3 linked regions of the Tistrella bauzanensis genome follow. The protein of the gene in region 3 interacts with the protein of the main gene of each other region in a pairwise test. Links are inferred from orthologs where the notes say so. Each region holds a gene or a part of one and is shown on either strand. Other genes may lie near its edges.

Region 1 (3,462 bases), on a different replicon or contig from region 3:
GCCGGCCGGCCGCCACCACCTCCAGCGCCCGCCGGGCCAGAGGCTGGCCGCGGATATCGGCCAGATCCGGCGCCGGCGGATCGTCGTCCAGCCGGGGTTCGGCCGGCACCGGCAGGGTGCTGCGGCCCGACAGATGGCCCAGAAGCCCCAGCAGATCGGCCGCGGCCACCACCGCATGGCGATCGCCGGCCCAGGCCGCTTCATCGGCATTCGCCGCCGGGCAGATGATCCGCCGGCCGGTTTCGGCGGCCATCACCGCCGCCGGCAGCACGCCCGCCACCGGTGCCAGCGCGCCATCCAGCGACAATTCACCCAGCGCCAGATGGCCGTCGAGCGCGCCGGCCGGCAGGGCACCGATGCCCAGCATCAGGGCCAACGCGATCGGCAGGTCGTAATGCGAGCCTTCCTTGACCAGCCCCGCCGGCGCCAGATTGACCAGGATCCGTTTGGGCGGCAGGGTCAGCCCCAACCGGCCCAGCGCCGCGCGCACCCGTTCACGCGCCTCGGTCACCGCCTTGTCGCCCAAGCCGACCACGGCAAAAGCCGGCAGGCCGGCCGAGATCGCCACCTGAACCTCGACCGGAACCGCCCGGATGCCGATCAACGCCACCGTGTCTACATGTGCCATCACGCGCCAGCCATTTCATGCGCGTGCAGGGCCCGCCGGCCGCTGCCGCCGGTGGGTTTCAACAAACGCCGGACGCACATCACATCGGCACGGCCGCGCGCACCAGCGGGCCGGCCGCTGCCGAAGCACTCAATCCACAACGCCTGCACGCAGGAAACTCCTCCGCCGCACGCCGTGGGCGTGTGGCGTGCTATCTGTGCGCCATACTGTTCTACCTGATCGTTAGTCGACCGCCATGATTTCGTCAATAATCATGGAGTTTAAATCAAGTCCTGCCCGACATTTACAGCTAAAGCGGGTTGTCAGACAAGCTTAAATACCTTGACGGGTAATCAACACGAATAAACTACCGATACGATAGTACTATGGTTAATTCGTTACCTAAAGAAGAAAGCCCAGTGTGAGTGAACAGGCTATACCGCGGATAGGCACGCAACGGTAGTTTTAGATTATCCGAAGAAACCTTAAATCGTGTATCCGCAGACGGATATCACGTCTCTTCATCAAAGATCGCCACGAAAGCGTAGAAGGCAAGGTAAAAATCACCATGTCTCTCCATCTTACCTTGAAAAACTATCCAAAATATCAATCGCTCCGGACCAAATTGCAGTCATAGCTGCCATGATCTGGCCGGTTCCCCCATAGTCAAATGATCCGGGAGTTGGGCTTTAACCATGATGTCATCCAACAGCAGATTATCTCGATTTGTGAAATATTATCCCGCCGGTCAGATTCCACCCTATGGATCTGTCAATGACTCCCGCGCCGCGGCACAGGCTGCGCCGATGCAGATGGCCGCAGAAACAAGATGGCCACAAAGGGCGGTCACGGAAGAAGACGGCGGGCGACGGCCGGGACTGAAAAGCCGTGGTCGTGCCCGGCTCAATCTTCAGCCAGCCACAACGCCGCCTTGACCTCTTTCAGAATAAAGGCCTGATGGGCTTCCAGTTCGGCCGGTGTCGGCGCATGGGGGCGGGGCGGGCGGGCGATGGTGCGGCGGCGGCCATCGGTCTGGCCGCTGGCCCGGCGGTCGGCGGCCAGATCGAAGCCGCGCTGACGGTCGCCCAGCAGGTGCAGATACACTTCCGCCAGAAGCTGGGCGTCGAGCAGCGCGCCATGCAGGTCGCGGCCGCTGTTGTCGACGCCGAACCGGCGGCACAGCGCGTCCAGGCTGGCCGGCGCGCCGGGAAACCGGATCCGGGCCATCTGCACGGTATCGATCGACCGGCTCATCGGGATCGGCGCGCGGCCCAGCCGGGTCAATTCGGCATTGATGAACCGCATGTCGAAACTGGCGTTATGCGCCACCAGCGGGCTGTCGCCGACGAAGTCGAGAAACCGGTCCGCCACCGCCGCGAACACCGGTTCGGGCTTCAGCCGCTCCCAGGTCAGGCCATGCACCGCCACCGCCGCCTCGGGCACGTCGCGTTCCGGGTTGATATAGACATGGAATTCGGCGCCGGTGCGGGCCTGATCCAGAATCTCCACGCAGCCGATCTCGACGATCCGGTCGCCGGTCGCCGGATCAAAACCGGTGGTCTCGGTGTCGAACGAAATCTCGCGCATCGGGCGGGTCTCCGGGTGAACTGGGTGGGTTGGGTGAAAGAGCGTGCGGAACGACTTGATCGAGGTCGGCCTGATCGGGGGGGCGGTGTCAGCCGCCCGGCCGCCGTCTGGCGCCGGATGGTGGCTGGATGCGCGGATGGTGCAGGCGCGGGCGCTGCCAATGGCTCTTCCACATCCGGTGCGGGCGGCCGGCCAGCCGGTCCAGGGCCAGGGTCAGGGCGCGAAAGGCATGGGCGCGGCCAAGCCCGGTCTGGATCACCGCATCGGCGCCGCGGCGCTTCTCGGCATCCGGCACCTGTTTGGCCAGGATGTCGCGGAATTTGGGCCGGGTCATCCCCGGCCGCGCCAGCACGCGGCGCGCCTGCACCCAGTTGGGGGCGCTCACCACCAGCACCGCATCGACCCGCCGGTTGCCGCCGCTTTCAAACAGCAGCGGAATGTCCAGCACCACCAGCGGCGCGCGCCGGCGGGCATGGGTTGCGATGAAATGGTGCTGGGCGTCGCGGACCAGCGGGTGAAGGATCCGCTCCAATGCCCGCAATTCCGCCTTGCGGCCGAAGACCCTGGCGCCCAGCGCCACCCGGTCGATGCGGCCATCGCGCACCGCCTCAGGGAAGCGCTCGGCCACAGGCCCGAAGCCGCGACCGCCGGGCGCCAGCAACTGATGAACCGTGGCGTCGGCATCGAAGACCGGCACTTTCAGCCGCCGCAGCATGGTCGAGGTGGTCGATTTTCCCATGCCGATCGATCCGGTCAGGCCGATGATCTGCATAAATCTCAGTCTCCGATCAGATCGGCCGCGACATGGCGGCGCAGGGCATCGTCGACCACCGGCCGCAGACCGAACCAGTGCTCGAAACCCGGCACCGCCTGATGCAGCAGCATGCCCAGCCCATCCACCGCCACCAGCCCGCGTGCTCGTGCGGCCACCAGCAGGGCTGTGTCCAGCGGATCATAGACGATATCCGACACCACCAGCCCGGGGCCGGCCATATCCAGCGCCATCTCAAGCGGCGGCTGGCCGGCCAGGCCCAGGCTGGTGGTGTTGACCAGGGTGCCGCAGCCGTCCAGCGCGTCCCCTCGCTGCCGCCAATCCACCACCACCAGCCGGCAGCCGGGCAGATGCGGCGCCAGATCGGCCGCCAGCGCCGCCGCCCGCGCCGCGCCGCGGTTGGCGATCCGGATCTCGGCGCATCCGGCGGTGGCGAGGGCATGGACCACCGCGCGCGCGGCACCACCCGCCCCCAGCACCAGCGCCGGCGCCGCCG
Region 2 (4,559 bases), on a different replicon or contig from region 3:
GATGAACAGGGCGGCCAATCCGGTAATTCCGCGCGAAGGCATCGGCAGGCGGTCCTCAAAGCGCGTGCGCCACCGATCATGCCGGCAGACGACGTTGATGTTCTCCGCATCCTATCCGCCGGACACTGGTTCGGAACAATGCGCTCTCAACACATCGTCATGCGGGATCCGCATGATCCACCCCACGCATACCGGCCACAGCCGCCGCATAAAACGGCCAGCCCCATGATCGACAGCCATGTTCATCCAACCCTCGGCGAATGGTCGCCGCGAACCGATCATGGCGCTTGGGTGCTGCATTGCCTGCATGGCGGCGTCACCACGATGATATCGGGCTGATCCAGCCCGGCCACGCCGCCGATCCCGTGATCATGGACCGGCCGGCCGGCAGCGCCGGCCGGACCCTGCTTGAGGCAGTGGAACTGGGCGACCTGCCCGGCATCGGCATGGTGATCATCGATGGCGAGATCCTGGTCGCCCCCTCACGCAACACGCCCCCCGCCGAGCGCCTGCCGGTGCTCCTCTCGCCATCGCGCCAATAACAGACGGCTCTCAGGTCTCGATCGCATCCGTCACGCCGGGCGTCAGCTTCAGCGCCGCACGCAGGGCCGGGGTGATCGACACCGGCTTGGGCAGTTCAAGCCGGACCACCTGGCGTTCGCCCTCAAGATCGATGTCGAGTTCCAGCGTGATGCGGCCGCGACCTTCCGGTTCGCGCTCGATGACCCGGCGGATCTGAGCGAGGGCGCGTTCCTCCGCCACCTGAATGGTCAGGCGTGACGACGACGATGCGGCGACGTCGTCGAGCGACCGGACATTCTGGGCGGTCAGCCGCACGGTATCGTCGCGCCATTCGCCGCTGGCCTCGATCAGCAGCGGCACGCCCGGTTCAAGCAGATCCCGGGCCTGGGACAGCACCTCCGAGAACAGCGTCACCTCGAACACCCCCGTCGGGTCCGACATCTGGGCGAAGGCGAAGCGGCTGCCCTTGGCGGAGCGGCGCTCCTGTTTGGCGATCAGGGTGCCGGCAAGCTTCAACCCCGCCGCCCCTTCCCGCTCAAGTTTCGCCGCCAGATCGCCGGCACGCACCACCCCCAGCCGGTCCATGACTTTGTCATAGGCATCCAGCGGATGGGCGGACAGATAGAAGCCCACCGCCTCCAGCTCGCGCTTCAACTGTTCCATCGGCATCCAGGGGTCGATCGCCGGCATCGGCGGTTTGGGGACTGCTTCGCCGCCCGGTCCGCCGAACAGGCTGACCTGGTTGCTTTGGCGTTCCTCCTGCGCCGCCTGCCCATAGCGCAGCACCATGTCGATGGCGTTCATCACCTGGGCACGGTTGGCGTTCAGATGATCGAAGGCGCCGGCCTTGGTCAGGCTTTCCATCATGCGCTTGTTGATCACCTTGGTGCCCAGCCGCGCCGACAGATCGAACAGATCGCCATAGGCGCCGCCCCGCCGGCGTTCCGCCACCAGTTCGGCCATCGCCTGCGGCCCCACCTGCTTCAGCGCGCCCAGCGCATACAGAATGTCGCCGCGCGGCGCCCGCGCTGTCCGGCGCACGGCGAACATGGCATCCGACTGGTTCACATCCGGCGGCACCACGCCGATCTTCAGCCGGTTCAGCTCCTGACGGAATCCGGCAAGCTTGTCGGTGTTGTGCATATCCAAGGTCATCGACGCCGCCATGAATTCCACCGGCCAGTTGGCCTTCAGATAGGCGGTCTGATAGGCGACCAGCGCATAGGCGGCGGCATGTGATTTATTAAAGCCATAGCCCGCGAACTTGGCGATCTGGTCGAAGATCAGCCCGGCCGTGTCCTTGTCGACGCCATGGTCGACCGCTCCCTTGGTGAAGCTCTCGCGCTGGGCGTCCATCTCCTCCTTGATCTTCTTGCCCATCGCGCGGCGCAGAAGATCCGCCTGTCCCAGGCTGTAGCCGGCCAGCACCTGGGCCGCCTGCATCACCTGTTCCTGATAGATCATGATCCCATAGGTTTCCTCCAGGATCGACTTCAGCAGCGGGTGCAGGTATTCGGCCTTCTCGGAGCCGTGCTTGACCGCGATATAGCGCGGGATATTGTCCATCGGACCCGGACGGTACAGCGCCACCACCGCGATGATGTCCTCGAACTTGTCGGGCCTGAGCTTGCGCAACACGTCGCGCATGCCGGAACTTTCCAGCTGGAACACGCCGACGCCCTCGCCGCGCGCCAGCATGTCGAAGCTGGGCTTGTCGTCGAGCGGCACCCGGTTGATGTCGAAATCCGGATCGACCTCGCGGATCAGCCGCTCGGCGGTGGTGATCACGGTCAGGGTTTTCAGGCCCAGGAAGTCGAACTTGATCAGCCCGGTCTGCTCGACATATTTCATCGAGAACTGGGTGACCGGCATGTCGGAGCGCGGATCGCGATAGAGCGGCACCAGTTCATCGAGCGGCCGGTCGCCGATCACCACGCCGGCGGCATGGGTGGAGGCGTGGCGATAAAGTCCTTCCAGTTTCAGCGCGATGTTGATCAGCCGCGCCACCTGCTCGTCTTCATTCCGCGCCCGCTGCAATGCCGGCTCACCGTCGATCGCCTCCTGCAAGGTGACCGGATTGGCCGGATTGTTCGGCACCAGCTTGCAGATCTTGTCGGTCTGACCGAAGGGCATACCCAGCACACGGCCGACATCGCGCAGCACCGCGCGGGCCTGAAGCTTACCGAAGGTGATGATCTGGGCGACCCGGTCGTGGCCATACAGATCACGGACATGCTGGATCACCTCGTCGCGCCGGTCCTGGCAGAAGTCGATATCGAAGTCGGGCATCGACACGCGTTCCGGATTCAGAAACCGCTCGAACAGCAGCCCGAAGCGCAGCGGGTCGAGGTCGGTGATCGTCAACGACCACGCGACCACAGACCCGGCGCCCGATCCACGGCCGGGACCGACTGGAATGCCATGGGTCTTCGACCATTGGATGAACTCGGCGACGATCAGGAAATAACCGGGGAACCCCATCTTGATGATCACGTCCAACTCATAGTCCAGCCGGTCGCGATAGGGTTTGGCTGCCGCCTCGCGTCCGGCCGCATCCAGGCCGGGGGTATAGGTATAGACGATGCTTTCCAGCCGCGCCTCCAGTCCCTCACGCGACAGGCGCCGCAACTCGTCTTCCTCGCGCGCATTCGGATCGCGGGTCGATTTGGGCAGGATCGGCTTGCGGAAGGGTGCTTTGGCGGCACAGCGCCGCGCGATGACCAGCGTGTTATCAACCGCTTCCGGCAGATCCGCGAACAGTTCCCGCATCTGCCGGGCCGATTTGAAATAATGATGGGGGGTCAGTCGGCGCCGGTTGGTGTCTTCGATATGCCGGCCCTCGGCGATGCACAGCAAGGCATCATGGGCCTCGTACATCGCCTCGGTGGTGAAGAACACGTCATTGGTGGCAACCAGCGGCAGATCCAGATCATAGGCGATATCGACCTGGCCCGGCTCGCTGTCGGCTTCCAGGGCTGGCGGGGTTTCCCCCGGCCCGCAATGGCGCATCAATTCGATATAGAACCGGCCGGGAAAGATCGTCGCCAGCCGTTCGGCCTGGGCGCGGGCCTCGTCGTCGCGACCTTCCAGCACGCGCGCGCCCACCGGCCCCGCCGGACCACCCGACAGGCAGATCAGATCGGTCGCGAATTGCGCCAGCACGTCTTCCGACACCTGCGGCGTATCGCCGGTGGGCGTCTTCATGAAGGCATGGCTGACGATCCGGCCCAGATTGTCATAGCCGGTGCCAGACTGGGCCAGCAGCACCAGCGGTTCGGGCTCGGGCCTGCGGCCGAAGCGGTCTTCGCCGGCGCTGCGGGTCAGCCGGATCACCATGCCCAGGATCGGCTGGATGCCCTCTTTCGGCAGAGTCGACGAGATTTCCATGGCGCCGAACAGATTGCCGGTATCGGTGACCGCCACCGCCGGCATCTTCTGCGCCTTGACCAGCTTGACCAGATCCTTGGTCTTCACCGCCCCTTCCGACAGCGAATAGGCGGTGTGAACGCGGAGATGGACGAAATCGGCATGCGACACGGGACCGGGCACTCCTGACGGCGGCGGGGATCGGCCCTCGAAATCTGGACCAAATCCCCGCCCGCGGCAACCTCGCCCGGCCCCGCTGATGTCGGCCCGTGTCAGCCGGCGAACACCCCCGGCCGAATATCCCGCCAGGGCTGCTGCCGTTCCAGATCATGGGCCAGTTGCAGCAGCACGTCCTCGCGCCCCATGCCCGCCGCCATCTGGATCGGCACAGGCATGGCGTCATGCATGCCGGCCGGCACGGTGATCGCTGGCAGGCCGGTCATGTTGAACGGGGCTGTGAATGGCACTGCATCGAACAGCCGGTCATACCAGCCCTGGGCGTCCAGATCCGGATCGTTCTGGTTAAGATAGCCCAGCGGCAGTGGTGTACGCTTCAGAACCGGCATCAGGATAACGTCGTACTGCGTTAGAAATGCGCCAATACTCCTGGATACCGTATTCATCACCATGAACACGTCCTCGATGTCCATGGCGGTCAGCCGGTTGCCGGC
Region 3 (3,494 bases):
CATTCCGCCCGCCATGGCGGTTCCGTCGGTTCTCAGAACGGCAGATTGCCCATGCCGGGGATGCTCAGGCCGCCGGTCATCTTCTGCATCTCGTCGTTCACGAAGACCTCGACCTTCTTCTTCGCGTCATTGACGGCGGCGACGATCAGGTCTTCAAGCATCTCGACCTCTTCGGCATCGACCAGCTTGGGATCGATCTTGAGGCTGCGCAATTCAGACTTGCCGGTCATCACCGCGGTGACCATGCCGCCGCCGGACTGGCCGGAAATCTCCACCTGACCAAGCTGCTCCTGCATCTCGGCCATCTTCGACTGCATCTTCTGGGCCTGCTTCATCAACTGGCCGATATTGCGCATCGCACGGGGCTCCTGGGACATGGGGGCATGGTGGTTGGGGTGTATATAAGGCGGGGGATGGGGGTGGCGCCAGTCCCGCGCCATCCATTCGCCGCGCGCCGGGCGTAAAACGGCGGGGCGTGGCCTAGAAATCGCCGAAGCGGGCATCGTAATCTGCCCCGGCGCTGTCCTCGTCGCCGGCGCCATAAGCGTCTTCGTCGATGCCGTCGCCAAAGATTTCGGCATCCAGACGGTCGATGGCGGTGCCGCCGGCCGAGGCATCGGTGGTGGCGGTCGCGAAGATCGGCGTCACCTCTTCCAGCGTCGCACCCGGGAAGGCGCTGAACACCGCCGACACCATCGGATGCCGGCGGGCCAGCGCCATCATCCGGCGGCGGCGCATCTCGTCATACTGCACCAGAGTGGGGGTGGCGCGGGCGGCGGCGACCAGGGCCGGGTCGCCCATCACCGCGGCATTGCGCACCGTCCAGGGCGCATCGTCGATCCGACCCAGAACATCCTGCAACTTCTGGGCAAGCCCGCTGTCGGCGCCGGGCTCGAAGGCCAGCACCAGCCGGCGTTCGGCGGCGGTGACGCTGATCTCGGCGATATGGGCCATGCCGCGCAACTCGGGCACGATCCGGATCTCGCGATGCCGGCGCAGCAGATCGATGATCTCGCGCCAGCGGTCGAGCCGGTCACGCACCACATCATCCAGCAGGGGGGCGGTATCGGCCTCGGGCGGGGCCTCGGCCCTGGGCGCCGGGCCGGGGGCTGGCCGGGGCACTGGCTGCGGTTCTGCCGTCGGGGCGGCCGGTTCTACCTTTGTGGCAGGCTTCGGCGCTGGTGCGGGCATCGGCACGGCAGGGGCAGACGGCGCCGGTGGACGTGCCACCGGTTGCACGACATCCGGATGAGAGACGGCTGGCAGAGGGGCGGGCGTCAGAGGGGCGGGCGGCCGGGGGGCAATCGGCCGGGGGGCGGCAGCGGGGGTCGGCGGCACGGCCGCGGGCGGGGTGGTCGGGCGCCGGTCTGGCGCCGCCGGGGTCGGCGCATGCGCCCCGGCGGCCGGGCTAGGGCGGGGCGGTGGCCCGCCCTCGGCCTTCATCCGGTCGAGCATCCGGGCAAGCTCGGCCGGGTCGGGCAGGTCGGCGGCATGGGCCAGGCGGATGACCACCATCTCGGCGGCCGCCTGCGGCACCGGCGCCATGCGGACCTCGCTCAACCCCTTCATCAGCATCTGCCAGGCGCGGCCCAGATGGGCCATGCCGACCCGGCCGGCGATGCGGGTGGCGGCGCCGCGTTCCGATGCGGTCAGCACCGGCCCACGGCCGCCGGTGCCGGCCAGCTTCACCCGGGTCATCAGATGAACCAGGGCCAGCATGTCTTCGACGATCACCGCCGGATCGGCGCCGGCGCGGGCCTGATCCTCCATGATGTCGAGTGCCGCCGCGATGTCGCCACCAAGGGTGCGGTCGAGAAGGTCGATCACGACCGCCCGGTCGGCCAGCCCCAGCATGTCGCGGACCTGGACCTCGGTGACGGCGCCGGCGCCATGGGCGATCGCCTGATCGAGCAGCGACAGCCCGTCGCGCACCGAGCCATCGGCCGCGCGCGCGATCAGCGCCAGGGCGGCCTCGTCGATCCCGGCGCCCTCGATGCCGGCGATGCGGGCGAAATGGGCGGTCAGCACCTCGGGCTCGACCCGCTTCAGGTCGAAGCGCTGGCAGCGCGACAGCACGGTGACCGGCACCTTGCGCAACTCGGTGGTGGCGAAGATGAATTTCACATGCGGCGGCGGTTCCTCAAGCGTCTTCAACAGCGCGTTGAACGCGCTGGTCGACAGCATGTGAACCTCGTCGATGATATAGATCTTGAAGCGCGCACCGACCGGGCGGTAGCGCACGCCCTCGATGATCTCGCGGATGTCGTTGACGCCGGTGCGGCTGGCGGCGTCCATCTCCAGCACGTCGACATGGCGGTCTTCCACGATCAGCCGGCAGGTCTCGCACACGCCGCAAGGTGCTGGCGTGGGGCCGCCGGTGCCGTCGGGCCCGGTGCAGTTCAGCGCGCGCGCGATGATCCGCGCGGTCGAGGTCTTGCCGACACCGCGGACACCGGTGAGCAGAAAGGCATGGGCCAGGCGGCCGGTCTCGATCGCATTGGTCAGGGTGCGGACCAGGGCGTCCTGGCCGATCAACTCGGCGAAGGTGCGGGGGCGGTATTTGCGGGCGAGCACCCGGTATTCGGCGCCGCCTGCCTGTGCGTGGACTGCGCCTGCATCCGGTGCCGTGGCGCCACCGGCCGCGATGGCGGCTGGGGCTGGCTCTGCGGCACTGTCGGATGCGGTCATGCCGGGTTCCGGTCGCGTCTCTGGCTGGCGGGCCTTGGCCCGCGACGAGATGAAGAGGTGGGCGAGATGAAGAGGTGGAAGACTGGACAGCGACCCGGATCGCGAACTCGTTACGGCTGCTGCCTTCCGGCCCTGACCGGTTTGGCGAGGCTCTCCGCCCGCGCCAGCCTTCCGGGGTGCACTATGGGGATCGTGTCCCGGCTTTGCAAGCCCGCTATGCGGCCGATGCCGCGCGGGGACAGTGGCGCGGCCGCGTGCTATCGTCCCGGACATTGCCGCCAAGAGCCCTGAATACGACGCTGCGTTCCGAGGTCCAGACCATGTATGACCCCTATGATCCCGATCGCCCGAACGTCCTGGCCGGCCTGCGCATCGACCGCGCCGGCCGCCATCGCCGCGACGATGCCTGGCTGTCCGCCCGTCAGACGGCGCCTGAGGCCCGCACCGTGCTGATCTGGCGCGACCAGACCGTGGTGGTGCCGATGGGGGGCGGTGCCGTCGTCGCGTTGCTGGCCGATCTGGCCGGGCTGATGCAGGTGGCGCACGATCTGCTGGACGATCCGCCGGTCTATCTGGGCGATGTGGATGGCCGGCCGCTGTTCGCGGTGGACATCACCCGGGTCGAGGATCTGGCCGGGCTGCTTGGCGGATTGCGGTTGGATGATCCGGCGATGGACATCGCCGCCGCGGCACCGGTGGATCTGCGGCAGGCGGCATCGACCCTCGACGATCAGCAGGCGGCGCTGGTCGCCTATGGCCGGGCGATGGCGCATTGGCACCGCCGGCACCGGTTCTGCGGCGTGTGC

The links. The genes of interacting proteins can lie anywhere in the genome.
Region 1: the proteins of IEW15_RS21340 (region 3) and dnaQ interact in binary tests that used the Escherichia coli proteins (3 or more experiments, as listed by UniProt). The link is inferred for Tistrella bauzanensis from one-to-one orthologs.
Region 2: the proteins of IEW15_RS21340 (region 3) and dnaE interact in binary tests that used the Escherichia coli proteins (3 or more experiments, as listed by UniProt). The link is inferred for Tistrella bauzanensis from one-to-one orthologs.

Annotation. Positions count from the first base shown.
Region 1 is NZ_BMDZ01000035.1:27,687-31,148, reverse strand. The notes cover bases 353-3,287. They hold dnaQ (DNA polymerase III subunit epsilon), read right to left. Parts: upstream 2,195-3,287; coding sequence 1,511-2,194; downstream 353-1,510. Other genes in these bases: IEW15_RS14735 (shikimate dehydrogenase), read right to left, coding at 2,972-3,287; coaE (dephospho-CoA kinase), read right to left, coding at 2,283-2,966; IEW15_RS14750 (YifB family Mg chelatase-like AAA ATPase), read right to left, coding at 353-628. Outside these bases: more of IEW15_RS14750, read right to left, coding at 1-352; more of IEW15_RS14735, read right to left, coding at 3,288-3,462. UniProt on the Escherichia coli protein: DNA polymerase III is a complex, multichain enzyme responsible for most of the replicative synthesis in bacteria. The epsilon subunit contain the editing function and is a proofreading 3'-5' exonuclease.
Region 2 is NZ_BMDZ01000007.1:47,390-51,948, forward strand. The notes cover bases 353-4,384. They hold dnaE (DNA polymerase III subunit alpha), read right to left. Parts: upstream 4,060-4,384; coding sequence 553-4,059; downstream 353-552. Other genes in these bases: IEW15_RS04910 (amidase), read right to left, coding at 4,161-4,384. Also shown: IEW15_RS04895 (hypothetical protein), read right to left, coding at 1-42; more of IEW15_RS04910, read right to left, coding at 4,385-4,559. UniProt on the Escherichia coli protein: DNA polymerase III is a complex, multichain enzyme responsible for most of the replicative synthesis in bacteria. This DNA polymerase also exhibits 3' to 5' exonuclease activity. The alpha chain is the DNA polymerase catalytic subunit.
Region 3 is NZ_BMDZ01000071.1:20,377-23,870, reverse strand. What follows is about bases 85-3,051. They hold IEW15_RS21340 (DNA polymerase III subunit gamma/tau), read right to left. Parts: upstream 2,689-3,051; coding sequence 481-2,688; downstream 85-480. Other genes in these bases: nudC (NAD(+) diphosphatase), read left to right, coding at 3,009-3,051; IEW15_RS21345 (YbaB/EbfC family nucleoid-associated protein), read right to left, coding at 85-356. Outside these bases: more of IEW15_RS21345, read right to left, coding at 33-84; more of nudC, read left to right, coding at 3,052-3,494. UniProt on the Escherichia coli protein: Part of the beta sliding clamp loading complex, which hydrolyzes ATP to load the beta clamp onto primed DNA to form the DNA replication pre-initiation complex.